Regions from separate parts of the Solwaraspora sp. WMMD791 genome, predicted to be linked through region 3. Evidence: riboswitches for the same ligand, from Rfam matches in the RefSeq annotation. Region 3 holds a riboswitch; each other region holds the start of a gene.
The links. A riboswitch is a leader RNA that binds a small molecule or an ion and turns the genes downstream of it on or off. The one in region 3 is predicted to bind cyclic di-AMP.
Positions count from the first base shown of each region.

Region 1: linked by a shared signal. The riboswitch ahead of O7623_RS11035 (hypothetical protein) and the one ahead of O7623_RS20635 (C40 family peptidase) in region 3 are both predicted to bind cyclic di-AMP.
Region 2: linked by a shared signal. The riboswitch ahead of O7623_RS28580 (NlpC/P60 family protein) and the one ahead of O7623_RS20635 (C40 family peptidase) in region 3 are both predicted to bind cyclic di-AMP.

Region 1 is NZ_CP120737.1:2,507,951-2,513,797, reverse strand. Features, by position in the region: gene O7623_RS11040 (glycosyl hydrolase) at 1-1,145, opposite strand, end outside; gene O7623_RS11035 (hypothetical protein) at 1,606-2,697, opposite strand; cyclic di-AMP (ydaO/yuaA leader) riboswitch at 2,770-2,899, opposite strand; gene O7623_RS11030 (cation diffusion facilitator family transporter) at 3,068-3,976, opposite strand; gene O7623_RS11025 (AAA family ATPase) at 4,094-5,847, opposite strand, start outside.
Region 2 is NZ_CP120737.1:6,333,818-6,339,664, forward strand. Features, by position in the region: gene O7623_RS28570 (thymidylate kinase) at 1-547, shown strand, start outside; gene O7623_RS28575 (sigma-70 family RNA polymerase sigma factor) at 927-1,922, shown strand; gene O7623_RS28580 (NlpC/P60 family protein) at 2,067-3,029, opposite strand; cyclic di-AMP (ydaO/yuaA leader) riboswitch at 3,040-3,182, opposite strand; gene O7623_RS28585 (DUF6232 family protein) at 3,657-4,304, shown strand; gene O7623_RS28590 (DUF5753 domain-containing protein) at 4,386-5,267, opposite strand; gene O7623_RS28595 (DUF397 domain-containing protein) at 5,510-5,716, shown strand; gene O7623_RS28600 (DUF3817 domain-containing protein) at 5,835-5,847, opposite strand, start outside.
Region 3 is NZ_CP120737.1:4,646,270-4,652,116, forward strand. Features, by position in the region: gene O7623_RS20615 ((Fe-S)-binding protein) at 1-833, shown strand, start outside; gene O7623_RS20620 (VanZ family protein) at 844-1,497, shown strand; gene O7623_RS20625 (GPP34 family phosphoprotein) at 1,463-2,167, opposite strand; gene O7623_RS20630 (C40 family peptidase) at 2,329-3,387, shown strand; cyclic di-AMP (ydaO/yuaA leader) riboswitch at 3,643-3,785, shown strand; gene O7623_RS20635 (C40 family peptidase) at 3,791-4,822, shown strand; gene dcd (dCTP deaminase) at 4,957-5,535, opposite strand; gene O7623_RS20645 (pyridoxamine 5'-phosphate oxidase family protein) at 5,648-5,847, shown strand, end outside.

The DNA of each region.
Region 1 (5,847 bases), 2.1 Mb from region 3:
GCGAGGTCGGCGCCGGCGCTGGTGGCCACCGCCGGCACCTCCGGCAGTACGCCGTGGAAGCGCATCGCGGTCCGGAACGACGTCGCGCCGACCAGGTTGCGCATCGGTCCCCGGGCCGACACGTAGGTCTCCGCGATCGGGCTGCCGCCGTCGAGGTGCTTCCACTGGTGCGGGTAGAGCGAGACGACCGTACCGGTGGCGGAGCCCTCACGGGCCGTGGTGGTGACGCCGTAGGTGGCGTTCACCGTACTGCTGGCCTGGTCGTAGCTCCAGCTGACCCGGGTGCCGGTGACGTGGGCGTGGGCGTACTGGCCGTAGCTGTCCATCAGGGCGGTACGTCGCGCGGCGCTGGTGCCGGCTCCGGTGGGCAGCAGCGCCACCGAGAAGTACCCCCGACCGGCAAGGGTGGAGCTGATCGTGGTCCCGGAGACGGTCCAGTTCGCGCCGCTGGGAGCGTAGGCGACGTAGTCGTGGCCGCGCATCGAGAATCCGACGCGGGTGCCGCTGTGGTGCCAGACCGTCGGGGTTCCGGGGAACGACAGCTGTGCGTTACCTCCGGTGACCTGGGCGTACACGAACGGCAGGCCGTGGCCGACGGTGGCGCGCAGCGTGCGGGCACCGTCGGACCAGTACGGGCTGACGGTCCAGTCGGTCCAGCCGTCGACCTTGACGTCCGGGGCGTTGAGCCCGGCGACACCGAGGGTGAACTCCCGGGTGTACGGGTAGTGGTACTCGCCGACGCCGGTCGACGTGCCGGAGATCGCCGCCTCGGTGGTGTAGGAGACCCCGAGACCGCCGGAGGCCGGCTGGAACGACATCGGGTGGGCGTGCAGCGGGTCGGAGTACGCGCAGTTGTAGCGCTTGAACAGTAGCGACGACCACCAGTCGTTGGTGGGTACGGCACCGGTCGGCGCGTTGCCGGTCACGTACTGCCGGGGGTTGGCGGAGATGTTGCCGCAGGCGGTCGGGGCGGCGGCACCGGCCGGGCGGGTGGTGGTGTAGCTGCCGGCACCGACGGTGGCGGCGTCGGCGGTGCGCAGCACGCCGAAGATCAGTCCGGCGGCCGCCAGCGCCGTCACGGTGGTGGCTGCCAGGATCCGGCGCGGCGTACGGCTTCGGCGCCCGCCTCGGATCGACAGTGTCATGGTGCCTCCGGTCAGATCGGGCGTGGTCCAAGATCGCGAACTGTTTCACGCCCATTAATGAGTTATTGCCAGGAGGTCACCAGAGACCGGGCCCTGCTGTCAATGTCCGGACATGAACTTTCGTGAATCAGGTAGGCGTCGGGCGTCCCAGTTGACAGCCGTACGGGTTACTCGTTACCTTCGTGAGAGCGCTCTCTCACTCTCCAGGGCTCCGGCAACACGGGGTAGGGCAGGGGTGACGGTGGGCTGAAAGAGCGCTCTCCATGATTGTCCGGTGCCGTTGTCGGCCCGAACCTCGGTCGGCGTCGGCGCTTTTCCGCAATCAGTCGATTCCGTGTGCCTGCATGTCGCCGGTGCCATTTGCCGACCATTGCGTCGCGGGATCGAGCCGGCACATAGCGCGGGCCGGGACACGACGACGGCGGCCACCGTTCGGTGACCGCCGTCGTTCCCGCCAGGATCAGTACACGGACAGGTGCACGTGGTTCGTGTGGTCGCTCGACGGGTCGCCGCCGGCGCCGCTGTACGCCTTCCAGCCGCTGCTGGGCAGCCAGATCCGCTTGAACCAGATCACGTAGAGCACGCCGAGCCGGTCGGCGTTGGCGATGTAGTAGTTGGCCAGGTTGTCGCCGTAGGTCTTGTCCCCGCCGCTGGCCACCCCGCCGAAGCCGTTGGGTTGGGCCGCGAAGTCGCACGCCCGGCCCTTCGGGTGCTCACCCGAGCCGCCGTTGCGGAAGCAGGAGACATAGCGGGTGAAGCCGGCCGCCTTGGCCTGGTTGAGCGCGTGCAACGTACGCGGGGTGATGCAGCCGGAGGTGGTCGGGTCGTCGACGTTGCAGGACTCGCTCGGCCAGGAGCCGTTCGCGTTGCGGGGTGCCGGCGTCGCCGACGCGCTGGCCGACCCGGATCCGGACGAACTCGATCCCGACGAACCTGAGCCGGACGAACCTGAGCCGGAACTGTTCGCCGCCTCGCGCTCGGCCTGCTCACGGGCCTGCTCCTCGGCGGCGACGGCCACCGCCAGGGCCCGTTCGGCCTGCTTCTTGCGCTGGTCCATGATGGTCAGCTGCTTGCGCTGCTCGCGGATCTCGTTCTCGATGGCCGCCTTCGACCGGGTCACCTGGTCGCGGGTCTGGTACAGCTCGCGCAGCTGCTTCTCCTCGTTGGCGGTCACCGCGCTCAACGCGGCGGCGCGGTCGATGAATCCTTCCGGCGAGGTGCTGTTCAGCAGCGCCGAGACCGGACCGAGCCGGCCGTTGCGGTAGGCGCGGTCGACGAGGTGGCCGACGTTGGTGTTGCGGACCTCGAGTTCGGTCTCGACCTCGGCCAGCCGCGCGGTGAGTTGTTTCTGCCGCTTGCCGGAGTTGTCGAGCGCGGCCTTGGCGTCGATCCAGCCGCGCGAGGCCGCCTCGAGCTCCTTGCGCAGGCTCGGGGTGCCGCCTTCGTCGTCGGCGTCGGCGGGAGCGTAGGCGGGTAGCGCGGCGCCGGCCGGCGCCGGTGCACCAACCGGCGCTCCGGTGACGGCGATCAGGATCGCGGCCAGCGGCACCAGGCGGGCAAAGCGGTTCTTCCGCCCCGGCGTCGCGCGCCGGGGCCGTTCGGGGAGCGGGTACGTCACCGTGCAGGTTCCTTCCGTCAGCCGCCGACCGGGTTAGCTGACGGGTTCGGGACGGAAGATCCCTACCGCTGACGCGGATGCACCCCAGGAACATGGTTCCCCGGCTCGCCGTATGGCGATTAGGCGACGGCCTTCGCGGGCGCCGGAGGGGCGCCGCCCGGACGAAGACCGAGGCTGAGGCTACCGGTCCGGTCGCCATCTGTCGCGAGATCGATGACCATATTATGTCTAGATAAATCGGAAATAAAGGTACATCATCGTTGTTTGTGTCGCGGGAAGGTCACGAAACTTAAGCATCCGCTAATCACCAGTCCGCCGGTCCGCAGGGGTCCGCAGGTGACAGTGGCTCGACCTGCAGCGTTGCGTGGTCGATCCCGAACTCTTCGTGCAGTGCCTGCCGGGCGTCGCGCAGCACTCCGCCGACCTCGGCACCGGCCACGGTGGCCAGATGCGCCGAAGCCACCTCCATCCCCGGGGTGAGAGTCCAGACGTGCAGGTCGTGCACGTCGCACACGCCCGGTACGGCGGCCAGCCGGGCCCGCACCCGGGGCACGTCGACGTGTTCCGGTGCGGCCTGGACCAGCACCCGCAGCGCGGAGCGGGCCAGCCGCCAGGTCCGGGGCAGGATCAACGCTCCGACGGCGACGGCCACCACTGGGTCGGCGTACCACCAGCCGGTGGTGGCGATCACGAGGGCCGCCACGATCACCCCGACCGAGCCGAGTAGATCGCCGAGCACCTCCAGATAGGCGCCCCGGACGTTGAGACTCTCTTTGGCGCCGGAGCGCAGCAGCCCGAACGCGACCAGGTTGGCGACCAGTCCCGCCACCGCCACCACCAGCATCGGGCCGGCGGGCACCGGTTCCGGGTCGGCGAACCGGTGGACCGCCTCGACCATGACGTAGCCGGCGACCCCGGCGAGCAGCACCGCGTTCGCCAGGGCGGCGAGCACCTCGAGTCGGTAGAGGCCGAAGGTGCGCTGCGGATCGTCGGACGCGCGGCGGGCGGCGGCGATCGCGGCCAGCGCCATGCCGATGCCGAGGACGTCGGTGAACATGTGTCCGGCGTCGGAGAGCAGTGCCAGGGAGCCGGTGAGCAGCGCGGCCACCGCCTCGACGACCATGAAGACCGCCAGCAGGACGAACGCGACCCACAACCGCCCGTAGTGTCGCTGCCCGGCGGTGCCCGCACCGTGATCGTGTCCCGCACCCATCCCGGTCACCTTCCGTCGCCCGGTGTCCCGACGGCAGACTAATGCTCACATAGCGATATTTGCAATAGATGGGCCAAGGGGCGGCACCCCTGTCGGGCGCTGTCGGCAACGGCCCTGTCAGCCGACGACCGGCGCCGGATCGATGGTCACCAGCCGTTGGGTCGCCCGGGACAGCGCCACGTACAACGTCCGTACGCCCGCGGCCGACTCGGCACGGATCTCCGCTCCCGCGACCAGCACCACCCCGTCGTACTCCATGCCCTTTGCCTGCAGACTCGACACGACCTGCAGGCGCGGGTCGGCCAGTTCGGCGGCCAGCCAGCCGGCGACCTCGTCGCTTCGGGCCACTGCGGCGATCACCCCCACCGTCCCCTCCACCTCGGCGAGCAGCGCGGCGGCCGCCCGGCGGACCGCCGCCGGTAGCGCGGCGGCGTCGACCTGCTCGCGGCGTGGCGGCACCCCGGTCGAGCGCACCGCCGTCGGCAGCGCGGCGTCCGGAGCGACGGTACGGATCACCTCGGCCGCCAGCTCGAAGATCTCCGCCGGGTTGCGGTAGTTGGTGGTCAGCTGGAACTCCTGCCGGGGTCGGCGACCCAACGCCCGGTCGCGGGCCTGAGCCAGCTCGGCGGGATCCCCGGTCCACGCCGTCTGCGCCGGGTCCCCGACCACCGTCCACGAGGCGAGCCGTCCCCGACGGCCGATCATCCGCCACTGCATCGGCGAGACGTCCTGGGCCTCGTCGACCACCACGTGGGCGTACTCCCGGTAGTCCGTCGGCCGTTCCCGCGCCGCCGCCCGCGCCGCGCGCTCCCGGTCGGCGAACGTCGTCACCTCGCGTACCCCACCGGCGAGCCGGAACGGATCCTGCTGGCGGCGCTTGGGCTGCGGCGGTCGACCGAGCAACTCGGCCAACTCGTCGAGCAGCGCGACGTCGGCGATCGTCGGACCCTGCTCGGCCAGGTCCCGCAACGACTCACCGAGCAACCTGACCTCCGCCGGCTCGAGGATCCCCTGCGCGTAACGGCGCAGCCGCTCTGGACGGGCCAGCCAGGCCAGCACGTGCCGGGGCAGTAGCCGTGGCCACCAGGCCTTGATGAAATCCCGGAAATCGTCCCGGTCGGACAGCTCGTCCTCGAACTCGGCCTGACTCGGCAGCCGCGCCGCCGCGACGAGCTGGCGTGCCTGTGCCCACAGCGCGTCGAAGAGTCCGTCGATGCCGGCCCGGCGCACCTCGTTGCGGCGGGCACCCCGGGGCAGCGCCCGCGCCCGGATCCCGTTCAGTTCGGCCTCGCGCAGCCGCAGCAGCTGCCCCCGGTAGAGCAGCCGCAGCTCGGTCGGCCCGTCGGGTACGGCGTCGCGGACCGCCCGCTCCAGCACCCGCCGCATCCGTAGCGATCCCTTCACCACGGCGGTAGCCGCCGGATCGGTCCGGGTCGCCGACACGTGCGGCACCAGTGAACCCAACGACCGCAAGGTGGCGCTCTCCTCTCCGAGCGCGGGCAGTACGGCGGCGATGTACTCGACGAACACCGCCGTCGGCCCGACCACCAGGATGCCGCCGCCGGCGAACCGGCTCCGGTCGGCATAGAGCAGGTACGCCGCCCGGTGCAGCGCCACTGCGGTCTTGCCGGTGCCGGGCCCGCCGGATACCACCGTCACCCCCGACGCCGGTGACCGGATCGCCTGGTCCTGCTCCTGTTGGATGGTGGCCACGATGTCGCGCATCCCCCGCCCCTTGGCCCGCGCCAGGGTGGCCAGCAGCGCCCCGTCACCGACCACCCGCATCCCCGCCGGCGCGGATCCGGGGTCGAGCAGGTCGTCCGACACCCCGGTGACCCGTTCGCCCCGGGAGGAGATGGTGCGTCGGCGTA
Region 2 (5,847 bases), 1.7 Mb from region 3:
ACTGGGCCGGCCGGACGCCCGGCGGCTGGTCGGACGCAACGGGCTGATGTTCTGTGAAGCGTTGCTGCGGTGGCTGGCGATCGCCCGGTCGGTCCTGCGCTCGTCCGGCGGCGTCGCCGTGATGGACCGGTACGCCGTCTGCCAGTACGTCAGCATCCGCCGCCACGGCGCCGCCGCCTCCTGGGAGCGGCTGGCCCGGCTGGCGTACCGGATCTTTCCCCGGCCGGATCTGACCTTCCTGCTCTGGCTGCCGCCGGCCGAGGCCCGGCGGCGGATCGAGGCGCGGGGCACCGACAGCGAGTCGCTGGAGCATCTGGTGCGCAGCGCGGCCGCCTACCGGTCGCTGCCCGAGTCCGCCGACTTCGTGGTGATCGACGCGCGGGGCAGCGCGGCTCAGGTCGCCGCACGGCTGCGTCAGCACCTGGTCGACCGGCTGCCGGCCGACCCGGGCGGTGTTTGCCGTACCACCCAGCGGGGCACAGTGCGGGCAGGTCGGCGGTGGCGGGGGTGGACCGTGGCGTTGCCGGGCGGTCGACTCGGGCGGTGATGAACCGCACACCCTGCTCAGCCCGTACATCCGGGCGTGGGGCGTGACGGTCTGGCAGTGACGAGAATCGCAGGGGACACGGTGACGGGAATGCCGGCGCCGCCTCCGGCGTCATGCTCTCGTGCAGGCCCGCGAAAGGCTGCGGACCTCCGGGAAACGCACCATGGGCAGACCCGTCGCGACGGCGCGACCGAGGTGCCTGGCAGGAAACGTCAATCCTGCTCACAGCAATTACTCAGGCAATCGTGTCAGCTTCGACTCACGAGACGGAATCCCTGACGCGTCTTATCTGTTGTGCAGGTGTCGGCACCGTTCGGCGGGACCCGCACATCCGGGTACGCCGCTCGGTGGCGACGTGACGGGGGAGAGGCTGATGGAGATGCGCATCGCAGGTGACAGGGCAAGTGGGGTTAACGAGGGGACCGTGAGCAACGTGGAGAAGACGATGGCTTTGCGGACCGACGAGGTAGCCGAGGAACGGGACCTCGTTGGCGTCTACCTGCATGAGATCTCCCGTACGCCGCTGCTCGACGCGGCCCGGGAAGTCGAGCTGTCCAAGGCGATCGAGGCCGGGCTGTACGCCGAGCACCTGCTCGAGGAGGGCACCCCGCGGGCCGGGGTCAGCCGCGAGGAGCTGGAGCGGCTGGTCATCGAGGGTGAACGGGCCAAGGACCTGTTCATCCGGGCCAACCTGCGGCTGGTGGTGTCGATCGCCCGCCGCTACGTCCGGTCCGGGATGCCGATGCTGGATCTGATCCAGGAGGGCAACACCGGTCTGGTCCGGGCGGTCGAGAAGTTCGACTACGAGCGCGGCTTCAAGTTCTCCACCTACGCCACCTGGTGGATCCGGCAGGCGATCAGCCGGGCCATCGCCCAGCAGGAGCGGACCGTCCGGCTGCCGGTGCACCTCGTCGAGGACGTCAACCGGATGCGCAACGTCGCCCGCCAACTCACCCGGGAGCTCGGCTCGGATCCGGAGCCCGAGCAGATCGCGGCATCGCTCGGGGTGCCGGTCGAGCGGGTGCACGAGCTGGTCCGCTGGTCGCAGGACACCGTCTCGCTGGACACCCCGGTCGGCGACGACGGCGACACCAACCTCGGTGACCTGGTGGCCGACAGCGACGCACCGTCGCCGGAGGACATCGTGCTGACCGGGCTGGAGCGCCAGCGCATCGAGGGCCTGCTGAACCACCTCGACGACCGGTCCGCCGGCATCATGCGGGCCCGCTACGGGCTGGAGGACGGCCGGGAGCACTCGCTCACCGAGGTCGCCTCGCGGTTCTCGCTGTCCCGCGAACGCATCCGCCAGCTGGAGATCCAGGCCCTCGGCCGGCTGCGTGAGCTGGCCCGGGCCGAAGGGTTGCAGGCGGCGTGAGCCCGGACGGGCCTGATCACCCCGGCTGAGGCCACCTGCACCTCTGGCCGGTGCCAGTGCCCGTGACACCGACGACGGCCCCCGGCACGACGACGGCCCGGCATCCGGTTCCGGATGCCGGGCCGTCGTGTCGGTGCCGGTCGGTCAGCGCACCCGGCCGTACCCGTACGGTGCCATCATGTCCACGCTGGCCAGTTCGACGGTACGGCCGAACGTCGGTGCGTGGATGACCTTGCCGTCGCCGACGTACAGGCCGACGTGGGCGAGGTTGTTGTAGAACACCAGGTCGCCCGGGGCCAGGTCACCGCGGTTGATCTTCGCGACCCGGTCCCACTGCATGGCGGCGTTGTGCGGCAGGCTCTTGCCGGCGGCCCGCCAGGCCGCCAGGGTCAGGCCGGAGCAGTCGTAGCCGTTCGGCCCGCTGGACGCCCACACGTACGGCTTGCCGATGGCGCCGTACGCGAACTCGACCGCGACGCCGGCGGCACCGGCGACCGACGGGATCTCGCCGGAGTACGACGAGCCGGACTCGGTTGCCGCACCGTAGGCCTCCTCCCGCTTGTCCATCAGCTTGTCGATGTCGGCTTCGATGGACTTCTTACGGTCGGCGAGCTCTTTGACCTGGGCTTCCTGCTTGGCGAGCGCTGCCTGCAGCTTCTCCTGCTCGGCCAGGTACGTCACCTGGGTACTGGTGAAGTTGCTGAGCCGCTGCTGACGGTCCCGCGCGAGGTGGTCGAGGGTGCCCAGCCGGTCCAGGAAGCCGTCCGACGAGCCGCTGTCGAGCAGTGCGCTGGCGGTGCTCAGCCCGCCCGACTTGTAGGCGGTCACCGCGATCTGTCCGACCTCGATCTCCGCCCGGGCCAGCTCGTCCTGCAGCGGGCCGAGCTTGGTGTCGAGCTCCTCGACCGCCGCCCGGGTGGCCTTGGACTCCTCGGTGAGCCGGTTGTACGACTCGACGACCTTGGCCAGTTCCTCGGATTCCTTGTTGATCTGCTGCGTGAGTTCGCTGACCGAGGGCTGGGCGGAGACGGCGACGGCCGGAACCACCAGCCCGGCGGTCACGCTGGCCAGCACGAGGGTACGCAGCAGAATCCGCGCTGTTGACAAGAACGCAGAACCCTTCTTCCCACGCCGCCTACCGGGTTAGCTGACGGATTCGGGCGGGAAGGTGTCGCCCTACCGCGTGCGGGCACGCGGATTCACCCCAGACTTGCTCGGTGGGTCCCCGGGTCACCACCACGCGATCACCGCACAACTACTTTCAGTGATTGCTGGATGGCGATTCGGCGGCACCGGGCCGGCGTCACCGGGGTCGGTGACTGGTTACCGGACCAGCGGATCTAACCTAGCCGCAACGGTTGCTCGCGGAAAGCCTCACTCGTCGTGATCCGTGGCATCGGCAATGGTGAAGTGGTGCCAGTAGTCACTGTACGTAGCGTGTGGTGGCGCTGTGTCATTCAATGGTGGGGCGAGTGGGTTCGCGCGGTGGTCACGCGGTGACCTGGCGCGAGGTTTCGATCGACTGGGTGAAATGCTCCATAAGTCGCTCTACGCTGTTGCTGGTGGGCATCCACTAGGGTAAATAAGAACAAAAGTGTCGTATCGGAGTCCAGGAAGCGTCCTGCCGTACGTCAATCAGCTAGGTGGCAGAATGCGTATCTTCCATCGAGTAGCTCGCCGTTTGCACAATGGACGCGCAAGGTCAGTGCCGTACCCGACCTTCGGAGGCAGCCGATGCGTGCCACCCGCCGGACCCCGCCACTACGCGGATCCCCGACCGTTCGCCGGGTCGCCCGGCCGGGCGACCGCAGCAGCACCACGACACCGTTGATCCCCAGGACATCCAGCAGCCGGCCCCCCGCCCGTGGCGCGGCGCCCGGCGCCAGCAGCCCGGTGACCCGACCCGCCGCCGCCGGGCCGACCTTCTACCGCCAGCCCGGCATCTGCGTCACCGCCGACTGGTTCGTCGTCGCCGGGCGTCGGTTCGCGATCCGGGACCTCACCGAACTACGCACCGCCCGTGGCGCCCGGGACCGGTTGACCGGGCGGATGGTGGCGGTGACCGTCGTCATCCTCTCGGCGATCGCGGTGACCATCGGCTTCACCCAGGGGCTCGCCGAGGTCAGCGCCGCAGCCTATTTCGCGATGCTGGTGGCGGCGTTCGTCCCGGTCGGTCTCGGCTGGCTCGGCGACAAGATGCGGCCACGGTCCTTCGAGCTCTGGGGCCGACACGAGGGCCTGCTGGTCCTGCTGTTCAGCACCGACGAGGAACGCCAGTACGGGCAGGTGAGCCGGGCGTTGATGCGGGCCCGGGAGATGTCACGGCTGGCCGGCCTGTCCGAGCCGGTGACGATCGAGCCCTGGGTGCCCGACCAGCGGTGAGCCGGCCGGCGGCCCCACCGCCGGTCCGCCCGTCGCCGGCCGCCCACCCGGGCACCGGCGCAGCGGGCTGGTCGCCGCCGATCAGCCCGCAGTGTCCTCGTCCAACTGCCGGGCGAGGTCGAGCAGCATCGCCACCGACTCGTCGGCCGGCAGCGACTCCGCGCGGAGCCGATCGAAGACATGCTGGTACGACCGGACCTCGCCGGCCCGGTCGATGACCTCTTCGACCAGCGCGCTCTCCACGTAGACCACGTCGGCGTCGGCCTGATCGGCGAAGTGCAGGATGACGAACGGGCCGAGGACCGTGTTGCTGCCCGCGGCGAAAGGCAGCACCCGGACCGAGACGTGCGGGGCCGCGCACATCTTCGCCACGTGTCGCAGTTGCTCGCGCAGAATACGTCGACCGCCGGTCACCCGACGGAGCGCGGCCTCGTCGAGGATCACCTCGATGCGGGGCGGGTCGGCGCCATCGAGCACCGCGTGCTGACGGGCCATCCGGATCTGGACCCGACCCTCGATCTCCTCGGCCGGTACGTGGTGCGGGCCGTCGGCGGGGATCACCGCCCGGGCGTACTCCTCGGTCTGCAGCAGGCCGGGAAAGCTGATCGGCTGGAAGTACTGCAGCGCCGAGGCCTCCGCCTCCAGCCCGATGTAGGCCGCGTAGGCCGCCGGCACCCGATCCTTGTATCCGCTCCACCAGGCCCGCCGCCGGGCTGCCCGGGCCAACTCGACCAGTTCCTGGACCTGCTGCTGGTCGCGGACCCCGTAGAGGTCGAGCAGGGCCTTGACGTCGTTGGTCGAGATGCTGACCGAGCCGGACTCGATCCGGATGAGCTTGGACAGCGACCAGTCCATCTGGGTGACGACGTACTCCTGGGTCAGCTCGGCCGCCTCGCGTGCCCGGCGCAGCGCCGCGCGGAGTCGGCGGCGCCCGATGGTCGGACCCTGGTGTCGGGCTGGCATGGAACGCTCCGGGGAGTGCCTAGCAGAATGCCACCTGGCTGGTTGCCATCTCTTGACGCTACACCGGCGCCGTCCGGTCTGCTATGGACGGCTGGCCCTTGCCGACTGGTGAACGACGTTCCGGACTTCGGGCGGCCCGGTCGCCCCCGGTGGAAGCAAGATCCACGGCTGATACAGTCCGCGCGAATTGCCTGAGGTCTTAGAAGGCAAATGCCCCAAAATATCCGTATAGAGGAGTCTGGGTGACTGTGATCAGCACTGCCGGTCCTGCCTGGCGCAAGAGCCGCCGCTGCGAGGCGACGACCTGTGTCGAGGTGGCGACGTTCGGCCCGGCGGTCGGGGTCCGTAACTCCACCGACCCCGACGTGCACCTGCGATTCTCGGCGTCGGCGTGGACGGCCTTCGTGGCCGGCCTCGACCAGGGCCGGGCCGGTCGTACGGCCGGATGATCACCCGGTGTCGGGCCGGCGCTCGCGTCGCGTCGCCCGGCCCGGCACCGCACCCTCGGACCCCGCGCTGGACGGCTCCGGTGGCACCCGCTCCCCGGGGCCACGACCCGGGCGGCGCTCAGCCCGTCGTC
Region 3 (5,847 bases):
TCGACTTCGAGGTGCCCCGGGTCGGCGAGGTGGACGACTTCGAGTACCTGTTCTGGGTCGGCTGCGCCGGTGCGTTCGAGGACCGGGCCAAGAAGACCACCCGCGCGGTGGCGACCCTGCTGCACTCCGCCGGCGTCGACTTCGCCATCCTCGGCGAGGGCGAGACCTGCTCCGGCGACCCGGCCCGGCGCATCGGCAACGAGTTCGTCTTCCAGATGCTGGCCCAGCAGAACGTGGAGACCCTCAACGAGGCGTTCGGCGACCGGGAGCCGACGAAGCGCAAGATCGTCGCGACCTGCCCGCACTGCTTCAACACCCTCGGCAACGAGTACGGGCAGCTCGGCGGCCATTTCGAGGTCGTACACCACACGCAGCTGCTGGCCCACCTGGTCGCCGCCGGCAAGCTCACCCCGGTCACCCCCGTCGACGGCGGCCTGACCTACCACGACCCCTGCTACCTGGGCCGGCACAACCGGGTCTTCAGCCCACCCCGCGAGGTGCTCGGTGCCGCGCTCGGCGCCGACGACGCGGTACGCGAGATGCCCCGCAACTCGGAGCGGTCGTTCTGCTGCGGGGCCGGTGGCGCGCGGATGTGGATGGAGGAGCGGATCGGCAAACGGGTCAACGTCGACCGGGTCGAGGAAGCCCTCTCCACCGGGGCCCAGACGATCGCGGTCGGCTGTCCGTTCTGCTTCACGATGCTCGGTGACGGGGTCACCGGAAAGCAGTCCAGCGGCGCGGCGGGCGAGGGCGTCGAGGTCGTCGATGTGGCGACCGTGCTGCTCAGATCGGTCACGCCGGCGGTAGCATCGTCGACGACCACCGAGGAGTAGGGAGAAGCGGGTGCTGGGTTGGGCCCGTGAGTTCCTCTCCCAACCCTGGCCGTTCCTGACGCTGGCGACCCTTGCCGTCGTCGGCGTACTGGTCCACCGGCCACTGGCCCGACGGCTCGGCTGGGCCCGCTGGCCCACCCTGGCCATGCTGCTGGGCGCGGCGGCGGTCGCCGCGCTCACACTGCCTCCGGCGCCGGTCGGCACCGGCGTACCGCTGGCTCCCGGGGTCTCGGTCTCCGGGCCGGACGCCGCGGTGACCACCGCCTGCATCCGGTCGCTTACCGACCCCGCCGTGCTCTGGTCCGGCCTGGTCACGGTGGATTCGCTCGGCGAGCGGGTCGGCAACGTCGCGATGTTCGTACCGCTGGCCTTCTGCACGGTGCTGGCGGTACGTCGACCGGTGCTCGCCACCGGATTGCTGCTGCTGGCACCGGCCGGGGTGGAGCTGGCCCAGGCGGTGACCGGGCTGGGGCGGGAATGCGTCGGCTACGACTGGGTCAACAACGCCACGGGCGTCCTGCTCGGTGCGGCCGCCGGCGGGGTCGTCACGGTCGCCTGGCGGATGGTCGGTTCCGGGCGGGGCAGCTCCCGTACGGACCGCTCGGGAGGGCCGGGTCGCTCCGGGCCGGTCAGCTCCCGCCGATCGCGACGTTCGTCGCGATGAACACGCCGCGCGCGATCCTGCCCCGGTGCTCGTCGAGCACGGTACGGGTGGCGGCCACCGCCCACTCCACCGACGGGTACCGCGCCAGGCACCGCTGGGGCCAGTCCACGGCGCCACCGTCCGTACCGGCGTGCCCGTCGGCGTGCCCGAGGATCCGCAGCGCGTCGAGGGCGTCGAGGAGCCCGGCCAGCGCGGCGGTACGGGCACCGACCGGTCCGGTGCCCTGGCAGGCGGTCGAGAGCCGCTGTCGTGCCTCGGTCTCGGGCTCCGGGGTCGTGCCGTCCGGAGTCGGGTAGCGGGTACGCCGTAGGATCGGCACCCGACCCTGCTCACGCCGGAGCAGGCCGGCCTCGGTGAGAGTGTCGAGCACCCGGCCGACCAGCCCGGGGGCAAGGGCGGTAATCCAGTGTTCCGGCGGTTGCCGGGTCGCTGCGTGAATTCTGCGCCAGGTGGCATCGAGCAGCGGGTCGGTGCCGAGCGGGTCGGGTGCGCGTTCGCCGCCTGCGGTGACCCGGCCATCGACGTCGAGGTCGAGGTGGCCGGTCGCGGCGAGGTCGCACAGTACGGCGCCGGCAACGCCGTAGTCGAGGTGATCGGTGGCGATCAGTACGGTGCCAGAGTCGTCGTAACCCAGGAGCACCAACTCTTCGGGCAGGCTGAGTGTCGTCATCGTGTCACGCTAGCGTGATCGGACGGACGCTGCCGGTCATGTGGTGCGGCGTGCGGATCACCAGCCTTGAGAGAATGCGCATCCTTCCAATAGGGTGGTGCACCGACCGCTGCGAATGTCGGCCTCCGTTTCCCCCGCCCGGGAGGCCCCGGCGATCGTTCATGAAGGAGTCGCTGCCAATGGCACGTGTGCTCACCCGTACGCACACAGGTGATTACTTTAAGTTTCTTCTTGGTCACTCAAGGCGGAATTTGCCCGTTGTCAGTCGTGGTGTCGCCGCCCTGCTGCTCGTCCTGGCCGTGGTCGTGGGGCCGGCTGCCCCGGCGGCCGCCCAACCCTCTCTGGCGGAGATCGAAGCCGAGCTGGACGCCCAGTGGCTGAAGTTGGAACCGGTGATCGAGCAGTACAACAAAGTTCGCAGCGAACTCAAGGCCAACCAGAAAAAGGCCGCCGAACTCGACAAGCGGATCGCGCCACTGTCGTTGCAGGCCAGTCTCGCCGCTGACGAGATCGGTGAGGTGGCCAACAGCTACTACCGCACCGGTCCGTCGAGCGAACTCAACGCGCTGCTGAAGACCGGTTCGCCGACCAGTCTCGCCGATCAACTGCTGGTACTGGACCGGATCTCGAAGCGGCGTCAGCAGCAGATCGCAGCGGTGGTCGAGACCCGGGACCGCTACCTTGCCGAGCGGCAGGCCCTCGACGAGTTGATCGCGCAGCAGAAGGCGCAGGACGAGGAGTTGGCCGAGAAGCGCAAGACGATCGACGCCGAGATCGACAGGCTGGAGCAGGCGCGGCTGGCCGCGTACCGGACCACCGGCTACTCGGGCGGTTCCGGAGCGTCCGGGCCATGCCCGGCCGAGTCGGTCGGCGGGGCGGCCGGGGTCGCGGTCGGTACGGCGTGCGCACAGATCGGCAAGCCGTACGTCTGGGGTGCCACCGGCCCGAACGCGTTCGACTGCTCAGGTCTGACGCAGTACGCGTGGGCGAGTGCGGGTGTCGGGCTCACCCACTTCACCGGCGCGCAGTGGAACCAGGGTCAGTCGGTCAGCCGGTCGGAGGCACGTCCAGGTGATCTTGTCTTCTTCTTTAGTGATCTGCGTCACGTCGGTCTATACATCGGTGGCGGCATGATGGTGCATGCGCCGCGCCCGGGACAACCCGTGCAAATGGAGAATATCGACAACATGCCGGTGGTCGGATTCAAGCGGGTCGGCTGAACGTGCAGGTCAACGTCGGTCGGTACGGTCCGAAAGTGCGGGGCGGTCGGCGATCATCGATCGTCCGGACCGGCACTTTCGGGCCGGCCCGGACCTCGTTCTTCGAACGCGTGAACGACGGCGGGTGATATACGAATAGCAATCGATCGAGTACGTTGAGAAATGAGTAGTCATCTCGCTTGCGTGACGAGAACGGCTCTCTCTACCCTTGGGGATCGTCGAGTCGGGAGGACGTCAACCAGCCCGGTTGACCTCGGCCTGACACCGCCAAATCGTCAGCGACACGGCGAGCCGGGGACCCACGGAACCGGGGTGAATCCACAGCGTCGTCTGTGGTAGGGCGTCTCCTTTCCGCCCGAACCCGTCAGCTAACCCGGTAGGCGGTCTGGGGAGAAGGAGTCCGGTGGCTACGACAGCCCCTCGGCGACCCGGATGGTCCGACCAGGACCACCTCCGGACGGTCCCGAACACCCATCGACGCGTCCTCCGCGCGGCAATCGCGGTCACCACCGGCGTCGGCATGCTGCTGACCGGCGCACCCGCACCCGCCCAGGCGCAGCAGACCGTGGCCGAGATCGAAGCGCAGATCGACGAGGTCTGGGCCGAACTGGAGCCCACCATCGAACGGCACAACGCCGTACGGCAGGACCTTGCTGCGAAAAAGAAGCAGGCCGATGCTCTGCAGAAGAAGATCCAGCCGCTGCAGGTCCAGATCGACCTCGCGATGGACCGGGTCAGCGAGTTCGCCGCCCGGTCGTACAAGGGCGGCAGCCCGTCGGCGTTCAGCGCGATCCTGACCAGCGGCAAGCCGACCCACCTCGCCGACCAGCTGGAACTGCTCGACCAGTTCGCCCGCCGGCAGGCCCGTGACGTCCAGGCCGTGGTCGACCTCAAGGAGCAGTACGCCGCGGAGAAGGCACCGCTGGACCAGCTGATCGTCGAGTTGACCAGCACCGAGGCGCAGCTGTCCGCGAAGGCCAAGGAGATCGACGCCGAGGTCGACCGGCTGCAGGAGCTGCGACTGCAGGCGTACGGATCGTCCACCAGCCTGGGCTCGCTGCGCCCGGCGCCCTGCCCGGCGACCTACCCGGGGGGAGCCGCCGGAAAGGCGGTCACCTTCGCCTGCGCGCAGATCGGCAAGCCGTACATCTGGGGGTCCGCCGGCCCGAGCGGTTACGACTGTTCCGGGTTGACCCTGGCCGCCTGGCGGCAGGGCGGCGTCTCACTGCCGCACAACGCGGCACGCCAGCGGCAGGTGACCAGGAACATCAGTCGTGACGAGCTGCGCCCCGGCGACCTCGTCTTCTACTACAGCCTGTCCCATGTCGGGATGTACGTCGGCGACGGCTGGATCGTGCACGCCTCACAGGCCGGCGAGCCGATCGCGATGCGCAAGCTCGGCTCCGGGATCCACAGCTACGGAAGGCCCGGCTAGACCTCACTCCTCCCCATGGCCTGGCGCATGTCGCGGATCCCCCCGTTGCGCGGCAGCACCGGCCACCAGAAAGACGCTCTCCCAGGTCTCCCCCCGGCCTGGGAGGGCGTCTTTCGCCACCTGCCCGAGTTGGCTCAGCCGGTCGGCCAGGTCCGCCACTGCTGCCAGGACCGGCTCGGGGTCGGCCCCCGCTGTCCCTGGTAACGGGAGCCGTAGACCGACGAACCGTACGGATGCTCGGCGGTCGACGACAGCCGGAAGATGCAGAGCTGGCCGATCTTCATGCCGGGCCACAGCTTGATCGGCAGGTTCGCGACGTTGGACAGTTCGAGCGTGACATGGCCGGAGAAACCCGGGTCGATGAAGCCGGCGGTCGAGTGGGTGAGCAGCCCGAGCCGGCCCAGGCTGGACTTGCCCTCCAACCGGGCGGCGAGTGCGTCGCCTAGTGAGACGACCTCGAGCGTCGAGGCGAGCACGAACTCGCCGGGGTGCAGCACGAACGGGTCGCCGTCGGGCACCTCGACCTGCGACGTCAGATCGTCCTGCCGGGTCGCCGGGTCGATGTGGGTGTACAGGTGGTTGTTGAACACCCGGAAGTACCGGTCGAGCCGGACGTCGATGCTCGACGGCTGGATGAGCGCAGGCTCGAACGGTTCGAGGGAGAGGCCGCCGGTCTTGGTCTCCGCGACGATGTCCCGGTCGGAGAGGAGCATCGTCACACCATAGCGATCCCCGGCCGGGCACCTCGCCGGCCGGGGTGATCGTCGGGCGGACACGCCGCGCTTCGACTATCTCTTAGAACACGTGTTCGATAGAATGGTCGGCATGGCAACCTGGTCCCAGTTCGCAGCCGACGAGCCCCGGCTGGCCACGGCGATCCGACTTCTCATGCAGCAGTACGGCCCCGGTCTCGGCTACCTGGCGACGGTGCGTGCCGACGGTGGCCCCCGGGTCCATCCGGTCTCGCCCGTGATCACCGAGGACGGGTTGTTCTGCTTCATCGTCGACTCGCCCAAGCGTCGCGA